One region of the Phyllobacterium sp. SYP-B3895 genome, then DNA from elsewhere that is predicted to be linked to it. Evidence: predicted binding sites of a transcription regulator. Region 1 holds the regulator's gene; each other region holds the start of a gene.
What was found. The regulator PhoB, encoded in region 1, activates phosphate uptake and scavenging genes when phosphate is short. The targets are predictions, from matches to a motif close to TGTCATNNANCTGTCAT.
Positions count from the first base shown of each region.

Region 2: GF108_RS04125 (DUF2794 domain-containing protein) is a predicted target of PhoB. The motif match lies at 1,245-1,261, and genes of this name have one in related genera.
Region 3: GF108_RS05250 (YdcH family protein) is a predicted target of PhoB. The motif match lies at 1,744-1,760, and genes of this name have one in related genera.

Region 1 is NZ_WJIG01000003.1:872,263-875,535, reverse strand. Features, by position in the region: gene dmeF (CDF family Co(II)/Ni(II) efflux transporter DmeF) at 1-725, opposite strand, end outside; gene GF108_RS16800 (metal/formaldehyde-sensitive transcriptional repressor) at 722-1,000, opposite strand; gene phoB (phosphate regulon transcriptional regulator PhoB) at 1,162-1,848, opposite strand; gene phoU (phosphate signaling complex protein PhoU) at 1,867-2,592, opposite strand; gene pstB (phosphate ABC transporter ATP-binding protein PstB) at 2,615-3,273, opposite strand, start outside.
Region 2 is NZ_WJIG01000001.1:862,773-866,045, forward strand. Features, by position in the region: gene GF108_RS04115 (Bax inhibitor-1/YccA family protein) at 1-129, shown strand, start outside; gene GF108_RS04120 (GNAT family N-acetyltransferase) at 283-840, shown strand; gene GF108_RS04125 (DUF2794 domain-containing protein) at 849-1,220, opposite strand; gene GF108_RS04130 (thioredoxin family protein) at 1,609-2,382, opposite strand; gene acnA (aconitate hydratase AcnA) at 2,570-3,273, opposite strand, start outside.
Region 3 is NZ_WJIG01000001.1:1,092,793-1,096,065, forward strand. Features, by position in the region: gene GF108_RS05240 (MFS transporter) at 1-1,042, shown strand, start outside; gene GF108_RS05245 (helix-turn-helix transcriptional regulator) at 1,120-1,383, shown strand; gene GF108_RS05250 (YdcH family protein) at 1,502-1,681, opposite strand; gene GF108_RS05255 (YdcH family protein) at 1,908-2,111, shown strand; gene purE (5-(carboxyamino)imidazole ribonucleotide mutase) at 2,216-2,713, shown strand; gene GF108_RS05265 (5-(carboxyamino)imidazole ribonucleotide synthase) at 2,716-3,273, shown strand, end outside.

The DNA.
Region 1 (3,273 bases):
TGAGGGACATAGTCGAGCAACACGCCGCCGGCATCGCGGATGAGACCCCATGACCATCTGGCGATAACAAGAGCACCGACAATTCCCATGGCCGGATCGAGCCAAAGCCAGCCGTAAATGCTGCCGGCGAGAAGGGCGATGATGGCGAGGACGGACGTGAGCGCATCGGCAAGAACATGCAGATAGGCGGCGCGCAAATTATGATCGTGACCGTGGTGATGACTGTTATCGCCATGGTGGCCGTGGTGATGATGGCTATGGTCGTCGCGCAAGAGCCAGGCACAAACAAGGTTGACGGCAAGGCCAAGCACGGCAACGGAGATCGCCTGCGGAAAGCTGATCGAGATGGGGTTGGCAAGGCGTAGGAAACTCTCCCAGCCGATCAGCAGTGCAATAAGCGCGAGGATTACGGCGCTGGCAAAACCCGCGAGATCGCCGAATTTTCCCGTGCCAAAGGTGAAACGCGGGTTGCTGGCATTCTTCCTTGCATAAAGATAGGCCAATGCTGCGATCAGCATCGCCGCTGCATGTGTCGACATATGCCAGCCATCGGCGACAAGCGCCATCGACCCGAAAACCGTTCCCGCCACGATCTCCGCAACCATCATCGTCGCGGTCAGCGCGATCACAAACCAGGTGCGTCGTTCGTTGCGCTCGTGATCGTCACCCAGAAACACATGGGCATGCGTGCCTTGAGGCAAATGGATCGCGTGATCGTGGCTCATTTCAGATACATCCTTACAACGTCGATGAGGTCCGCGGCGCCCTTGGCCCGTTCGCTGTCCGTCTCGGTTCCGGGATCGACGACGTGCATGCGAATATGATCCTCGATGAGTTCACCCATCAGGCCGTTTACCGCGCCGCGCACCGACGCCACCAGGTTCAAAATGTCACCGCACGGCATTTCCGCTTCGAGCGCACGCTCGACGGCCTCCATCTGCCCCTTGAGACGACGGACCCTTGCGAGGAGTTTTGATTTTTCCTTGGTGGTATGAGACATAATATAGCCCCCTACCCTATATTTGCGTAAATTTCAAGTCCAAGATACCTGAGGACTGAGGGTTCAAGGACATCCTCGACGGACTGCAAAATACCGAAGGGCGCCGCAGCAGCCATTTAGCGCTGATGCGGCGCCCTTATCAGAATCGGAATAATTGGGGATCAGCCGAACGAATAGCCGGCGCCACGTACCGTGCGGATCGGATCTATCGAACGTCCGATATTGATCGCCTTGCGCAGGCGACCGACGTGGACGTCAACGGTGCGATCATCTACATAGATGTCCGCACCCCAGACATTGTCGAGCAGCTGGCCGCGCGAAAAGACCCGTCCGGGTGATTGCATGAGAAATTCGAGCAGCCGAAACTCCGTGGGGCCAAGTTTCAGCTCGCGCTCCTTGCGGAAGACGCGGTGCTGTTCGCGGTCGAGCTTGAGATCGCCGAAGCTCAGCACGTGCGAAAGCAGGCTGGGATTGACGCGGCGGAGCATGGACTTGATGCGCGCCAGTAGTTCAGGCGTCGAAAACGGCTTGACCATGTAATCGTCGGCACCGGTCGAAAGGCCGCGAACGCGTTCGCTCTCCTCGCCGCGGGCAGTGAGCATGATAATTGGCAGGATCTCGGTCTCGCGCCGCGCCCGCAGGCGGCGGCAGAGTTCGATGCCCGACAGGCCGGGCAGCATCCAGTCGAGGATCAGAAGATCCGGAACGTTCTCGCGCAGCGCAATTTCCGCTTCGTCGCCACGTGCGATCGTCTCGACAACATAGCCTTCAGCTTCAAGATTGTAACGGAGGAGGACGCTCAGGGCTTCCTCGTCCTCCACAACGGTGATTTTGGGAGCTATTGCCATATCAAGCCTTCAGTTGAATTAGGACTCGGTCGTTTCATCCACGATAATAGTATGCGTCTGGTCTTCCTTGGGACGTTCCGCCGGCAGTTGCGAACCGGTAACAATGTAATAGACCGTCTCGGCAATATTGGTGGCGTGGTCGCCGATGCGCTCGATATTCTTGGCGCAGAACAAAAGATGCGTACAGGCGGAAATGTTGCGCGGATCTTCCATCATATAGGTCAGCAATTCGCGGAACAGCGACGTATAGAGCGCGTCGATTTCGTCGTCGCGTTCGCGCACAATGTTCACCTGCTGTACCGAGCGCGTCGCATAGGCGTCGAGCACGTCCTTGAGCTGGGTCAAGGCAAGTTCGGCGATTGTCTGCAAGCCGCGGTAGACCGAGAGCGTCTGGCGGGTATCGGTCACGGCAACGACGCGCTTGGCAATGTTCTTGCCGAGATCGCCGATGCGCTCGAGATCGGAGGAAATACGGATCGTCCCGATGACTTCACGCAGGTCGATCGCCATCGGCTGGCGCTTGCCGATGATGGTGATGGCCTTTTCATCGATCTCGCGCTGACCCGCGTCGAGGATCAGATCGTCCGAGATGACGCGCTGCGCCAGCGCATTGTCGGAATTGACCATGGCGGCGACCGCCTGTTCGACCATGCGTTCGGCATGACCGCCCATCTCGGCGATCTTGTGCGTCAGGAACTTCAGTTCGTCATCGTAAGAGCGCACAGTGTGCTGCAACTCGGTCATGTGCTTTGTCCTCGTTCCTGCGTCAGCCGAAGCGTCCGGTGATATAGTCCTGGGTGCGCTTCTCGGTGGGGCTTGTGAACATCATTTCCGTATCGCCGACCTCGACAAGATTGCCGAGATGGAACATGGCCGTGCGCTGCGAAACGCGCGCTGCCTGCTGCATTGAGTGGGTGACGATGACGATGGTGTAGTTTTCGCGCAATTCGTCGATCAGTTCCTCCACCTTTGCGGTGGCGATCGGATCAAGCGCCGAGCACGGCTCGTCCATGAGGATCACTTCCGGACTGACGGCAATGGCGCGGGCAATGCACAGACGCTGCTGCTGGCCGCCGGAAAGACCCGTGCCTGCTTCATGCAGGCGATCCTTCACCTCGTCGAAAAGGCTGGCGCGGCGCAGGCTTTTCTCAACGATTTCATCAAGTTCGTGGCGACCCTTTGCGAGCCCGTGAATGCGCGGGCCATAGGCGACGTTCTCGAAAATCGACTTCGGGAATGGGTTGGGCTTCTGGAATACCATGCCCACCCGGGCGCGAAGTTCGACGACATCGATCTTAGGATTGTAGATATCCTCGTCATCGAGCGTGATCTTGCCGCCGATCTTACAGCCTTCGATGGTGTCGTTCATGCGGTTGAGACTGCGCAGGAACGTCGACTTGCCGCAGCCCGAAGGGCCGATCAGCG
Region 2 (3,273 bases), on a different contig from region 1:
GAAATGTATTACGAAGGCGACGCTTCGGACACCTATGGCCGCAAGGCAATCATGGGCGCCCTGCGGCTCTACCTCGACTTCATCAACATGTTCATGTTCCTGCTGCAGTTCCTGGGTAACCGCAACTAAGCTTTCGAGCATGGACAATAACAAAAAGGGCAGCGGAAACGCTGCCCTTTTTCGTTGGGCGTAATTCCCCATCAGAGTGACGCGTTTCCACTTTAAATTGCCGGCAAAGACGTGCATGAAACGGGCACGATCATTTTCTCCCTGTGAAAGCCAATGTCAGAGATTCATATCCGCCCGGCGCAGCCAGCCGACCTCGCGAGCATCACCGAAATTTACCGCGATGCCGTCCTCCACGGCACGGCGACCTATGAGATCGACCCGCCGGACCAGGCGGAAATGACGAAGCGGTTCCACGCAATCACCACGGACGGCTTTCCCTATATCGTCGCCGAATTGGACGGGGCCGTGATTGGCTACGCCTATGCCAGCTATTTCCGCACGCGTCCGGCCTATTGGTGGTCGGTGGAGGATTCGATCTATATCGCGCCCGACGCAAAGGGAAAGGGCCTGGGCAAGCAACTGCTCAGCCAATTGATCAAGGACTGTACCGCGCTTGGCTTCCGGCAGTTTATCGCCGTCATCGGTGATGGGCATGAGGATTCCGCTTCCGTTAGGCTCCATACCCGCGCAGGGTTCGCATACTCCGGCACAATCAGGGCCTCCGGCTTCAAGCACGGACGCTGGCTCGATACTGTGCTGATGCAGCTGGAGATGAATGGCGGGGCGCATACGCTTCCCGGAAAGCCGCCCTTGCGGAGCGAAGACGCTTAAAAAACACGTCAGCCGCGCACGAGGCTCAAACCCTTGTCGAACACCTTCAAAACGCGGTCAAGGTCGTGGCCGCGCTTCAGAATAAGACCGCTCGCGGCGATAACGCTGTAGGCGCCCTGCTTGCGGGCAAGTTTGGGGTTCTTTACCACCCGAAACATCGGAACCTCGCTGGCCCTGCGAAAGATGGAAAACACCGCTCGATCCATCAAGTGGTCAATGGCGTAGTCCCGCCATTCGCCAGCGGAAACCATGAAACCGTAGATTCGAAGGATCTGATCAAGTTCACGCCGGTTGAAGGTAACGGGCAACTCGCTACTGCGTGAGAGGGGGATTAGAGTTGCCTGCTGTTGCGCTTCGTCGCCACCTGCATTGCTGTCCATCAATCATCCGCCTTTGTATGCCGTGTGACACCTGGATGACATTAGGGTGACCTTTTCTACGCCGATTTACAAGTACGGAATGATTTCCGAAGGTCGCCTGACAGGGTTAGGAACCGGTTTTGCAATGATGTCACGAAGAAATACGTACTGTCTCCAATGGTGATTATTGGACACATTGTCGCCATTTTCTGTTCGCATTGCCGCCCGATTCCGCACCCAACATCCCTCGCATGTTGTCTGAGACGGTTCGGTCTTGACAGTCCGATACCCCAAGCCCCCCGCCCAACGGGTTGTTTGGGCCGAACCATCAGTCTCCCTGAATGGCAACATGCCCCAATATCTCAGGCCGGATTTATCCGGCCTGTTTTTGTTTTGAAAGCGTCTTTGGCTACTGTTTGGCGGCCATGATCGACGCGCCGATAATTGGTCCTGGCTGGCCCTCGCCAAGCATCTCCTGCAGAAGCACGGCACATCCGGTCGACTTCTTGCTGGCAATTTCGCTGATCGGTATTTCAATCTTCTGGGCCTTGCCGTCCCACATGCCGACGGTTTCCATCGCACGCACGCTGTTGGCATAGCTGACTTTGCGCCCGATGTTTTCGCCATCCGGAATGGCCACGATGGATTCGCGATTGAAATAGGCGAGGAGGACGCGAACAGGTTTTGTCGGCACCGGTCCTTGGCCGATGTCGATGACGAGGCGGTCGGGCGTCGCCTTGGCAATATTGACCGGAATGGTAAGGCCCGAATCGGTATCGCGCATCTCGGCGATGCGGCGGCGAATCTTCTGTCCATCCTGTCCGTTGACGTGGACACGGCCGTTGATAATCACCTGGGGCGTATAGACGCCATTGAGGCCCAGTGCGACGCGATAAGCATTCTGGCGTTCGGTGTTTTCCGGCAGGGCGAGCGTGTCGATCCAGCCGCGATAATCCCAATAATCCACGTGAAAGGCGAGGGCGACGACCTTGCCTTCCGCGACGAGTTCCTTGAGTACCGCGTCCGCGGGAGGGCAGGATCCGCAACCCTGCGACGTATAGAGTTCGACAACGCCCTCGGGCTTCTTGCCAACATCATCAGCGCAGACCGGAAGCACATAGGCAGCCGCAGCGATGAGCGGTGCGCCGATCAGCAAGCGTCTGGAAAGTTTGCGCAGATACACGGGTTAGATTCTCTTCCCAATTCGAGTGGGATTGTTGTCGGATAAAAGGATTGCGAGAAGATTGATAGGAGCCGCCCTTTTCAAGGGGAAGTCACTTTGAGGTGAATTCGATCACGTTTTGGCTCACATTCGTTCAAAAGGGCCGCCGATCACTCGGCGGCCCTTCAATACTCATGTCACTGGAGCGTCAGGCGGCGAGATCGCGCAGCACGTACTGCAGGATGCCGCCATTCTTCAGATATTCAAGCTCGTCGATCGTATCGATGCGGCAGATGAGCGGCACCTGTTTGACACTGCCATCGGCATAGGTGACCGTGGCGAATGTCTTCTGGCGCGGCTGGATCGTGGCAAGCCCGTCGATCGAGACGATCTCGTCGCCCTTGAGGCCGAGCGACTGCCAGCTCGTGCCGTCTTCGAGAACGAATGGCACGATTCCCATGCCGACGAGATTCGAACGGTGGATGCGCTCGAAGGACTGAGCGATAACGGCGCGGACGCCGAGAAGGCTGGTGCCCTTGGCCGCCCAGTCACGCGACGAACCATTGCCGTACTCGACGCCGGCGAAGATCACCAGCGGCACGCTCTCCGCACGATACTGCATGGCAGCATCATAGATCGGCATTTCCTCCTTGGAAGGATAATGGATGGTGTAGCCGCCTTCGCGGCCGTTCTCGCCAAGCATGTGGTTGCGGATGCGGATATTGGCGAAGGTGCCGCGCATCATGACCTCATGATTGCCTCGGCGCGTGCCGTACTGGTTGAAGTCCAGCGGGGCGACGCCGTGATCGGTGAGGTACTTGCCGGCAGGCGAAGCCGCCTTTATCGAACCGGCCGGCGAAATATGGTCGGTTGTGATCTTGTCGCCGAAGAGACCAAGGATACGTGCACCCT
Region 3 (3,273 bases), on a different contig from region 1:
GGTGGGCCATGTGCGGGCCTTCAGCGCCTTTGCCGCGATTGCGGCAATTGTTGCGCTGTTCACCGGGATTCTCGTCGAACCGATAGCGTGGATCGCCCTGCGCGCCCTGACCGGCTTTGCCATGGCAGGCTCCTACATGGTCATCGAGAGCTGGCTGAACGAGCGGGCGACGAACACCAATCGCGGCCAGATTTTCGGCCTCTACATGGTGGTCAACTTCGCATCCATCACGGTGGGCCAGATGATGATCGGCTTTGGCGACGTGCGCTCGGGGACGTTCTTCATGCTGACCGGCATCCTCTTCTGCCTTGCACTGATACCAACCGCCATTTCGACCGCCAGCAGTCCGAAACCTCTGACGGAAGTCCAGCTGGACCTCAGGGCCCTCTACCGCAATTCGCCCGTGGCTTTTCTGGGCTGCATCCTCATTGGCGTGGCCAACGGAGCTTTCGGTACGCTCGGGGCGGTCTATGGCGCCTCGACGGGCATTTCGACAACCGAGATCGCCTTGATGATGAGCGCGTCGGTTATGGGCGGCGCCCTGATGCAGATCCCCGTCGGCCGCATGTCCGACCGCACCGACCGGCGCTACGTCCTTGCGATCGTTGGCGGCGCAGCTGCTGTGATCGGCCTTCTGATCTTCCTCATATCGCCGCACAATGCCTACGTTATCCTGATCATGACGGCGATCTATGGCGGGCTCGCCTATGCGCTCTATCCCGTCGCTGTCGCTCATGCCAACGACTTTGCCGACTCGGCAAATTTCGTCAAAGTCACGAGCGGCCTGCTGCTGCTCTACGGCTTTGGCACGATGCTCGGTCCCATCCTCGGCGCCCTTGCCATGGAGAGCATTTCGCCATCGGCGCTCTTCGGCGTCACAGCGCTCGCGCATGTTCTGATCATGACCCATGCGATTATCCGCTCGCGCATGCGCGCGCCCGTGCCGATAGAGCTCAGGGACAATTTCAAAACTGCCGGCGCCGAGCGTGTGACGCCGGAAAGCGTGCGGCTCGACCCGCGCGCCGAAAACCCGGCGGAATAGGCGTTTGCGGGCCTCTGAAGGTTCGCTCGACGACAAAATCCGTTGACAATGCGCTTGGTTTAAACCGACTATTCTACATGGTCGAGACGGATGCCTTTACAGCCATTTCAGATCCCAACCGCCGTTACCTCCTTGAGGAACTTCGCCGCGGGCCAAAAACCGTGAATGAACTCGCGCTCGGGCTGCCGATCTCACGGCCAGCGGTTTCCCAGCACCTGAAAGCGCTGCTCGATGCGCGCCTGGTCAAGGTGAAATCGGAGGGCACGCGCCGCATCTACGCCGTCGATGACAGCGGTTTCTTTCATCTGAATTTATGGCTCGACCAGTTCTGGAGCGGGTGAGACGATTTTCATGGCGGGCAAAGAAAAACCCGGTCCCTGCGTGAAGCGGGAACCGGGCTTTTTTATCGCTGCCATCGCGGCGCTGGGTAGCTGCCGGATGGAATTTCGTGAGACCTTCCTAGTGGTGGGTGACGGCTAGTTTCAGCCTTTCGATCTGTTCTTTCAGCATAAGCTTGCGACGCTTCAAATCGCTTATCATGAGGTCGTCGGAGGCGGGACTTAACAACGCATCAGCAATCTGCTTTTCAAGCGCTCCATGCTTACGTTCAAGCGTTTCAAGATGAGACTCAATGGCCATCCGGCTTCTCCCTTGGTTTGTTGCCCAACTCGTACGTGCTCCACTTGCCGCGCGGCAAGTATGTGACAGAGCCGTGACAGTCTGCCACCACTTTAAGCAATTGTCGAATTTGTTTCGTAGGATTTTCTTGTGGTGTAAAATGTGATATGGCGACGTGCTGGCGAGGACAGAATTGCCTGCAACCAGTCACTAGCTTCTATTACAGCGAAATATCGGGAATCACTGCATGTCCGATCAGGATCAGGCTGACATTCGATTGGCAGTCGCAAGATTGAAACAAGAACACATGGACTTCGATGCCGCCATACAAGCAATGATCCAGGTGGGCTGCGACCAGCTTCGCATCCAGCGCATGAAGAAGAAGAAGCTCATCATCAAAGACAAGCTCATCGAGCTCGAAGACAAGATTACCCCCGATATAATTGCCTGATTGCAAGAACGGCAGGCACCTGTCCGCGAGTTAACTTGCGGGCGACAACCTTTTCCTTTAATCCGACCTACTCCCACACCGCCTCGTATTTCAGAGGATGCTCAATGCCAGATAAACGCGCTGACGTCGCAATCATCATGGGAAGCCAGTCCGACTGGGCCACCATGCGTCACGCCGCCGAAACGCTCGATGCGCTCGGCATTTCCCATGACGACCGGATCGTCTCGGCACACAGGACACCGGACCGTCTCGTCGCCTTTGCCAAAGGCGCGCGCGAGGATGGTTTCAAGGTCATTATTGCGGGCGCCGGCGGCGCTGCACATCTTCCCGGGATGGCAGCCTCGATGACTGCTTTGCCCGTGTTCGGCGTTCCGGTCGAATCGAAGGCTCTGTCGGGGCAGGACTCGCTGCTGTCAATCGTGCAGATGCCTGCAGGTATCCCGGTCGGGACATTGGCGATCGGGCGGGCTGGCGCCGTCAATGCAGCATTGCTGGCCGCGGCGGTCCTGGCGTTGAACGATACAGCACTTGCGGTACGGTTGGATGAATTCCGGCAGGCGCAAAGCGACAAGGTTGCTCTGCGGCCTTCTGACGAGGCATAAGCATGATATCTCCAGGTTCGACAATAGGCATTATCGGCGGCGGGCAGCTTGGGCGCATGCTGGCGATGGCGGCGGCGCGGCTCGGCTACCGGACGGTGATCCTGGAACCCCAGGGCGATTGTCCCGCAGGTCAGGTCGCCAACCAGCACATCCTCGCGGCCTATGACGAGCCGAATGCGCTCGAACAACTCGCCGAGGTCAGCGATGTCATTACCTACGAATTCGAGAATGTGCCGGTCGATGCAGCGGAAACGCTGAACGAGACAAAAAGTGTGTTTCCCCCGCCTGAGGCGCTCAAGGTTTCGCAGGACCGCGTGGCGGAAAAGCGCTTCCTTGCCAAGGTCGGCATTCCGACGGCGCAATGGCGCATCGTCGAAAGCGAAGGCGATCTCGAAGCCGCCCTGCTGGCGTTCGATGGCAAGGGCATATTGAAGACACGGCGCTTCGGCTATGACGGCAAGGGTCAGGTCAAGTTCACCGGAGCCAAGGGCGAGAGTGCGAAGGCCGGCTACGCGGCTATCGGTGCGGTGCCTGCCATCCTTGAGGCGATGGTCGATTTC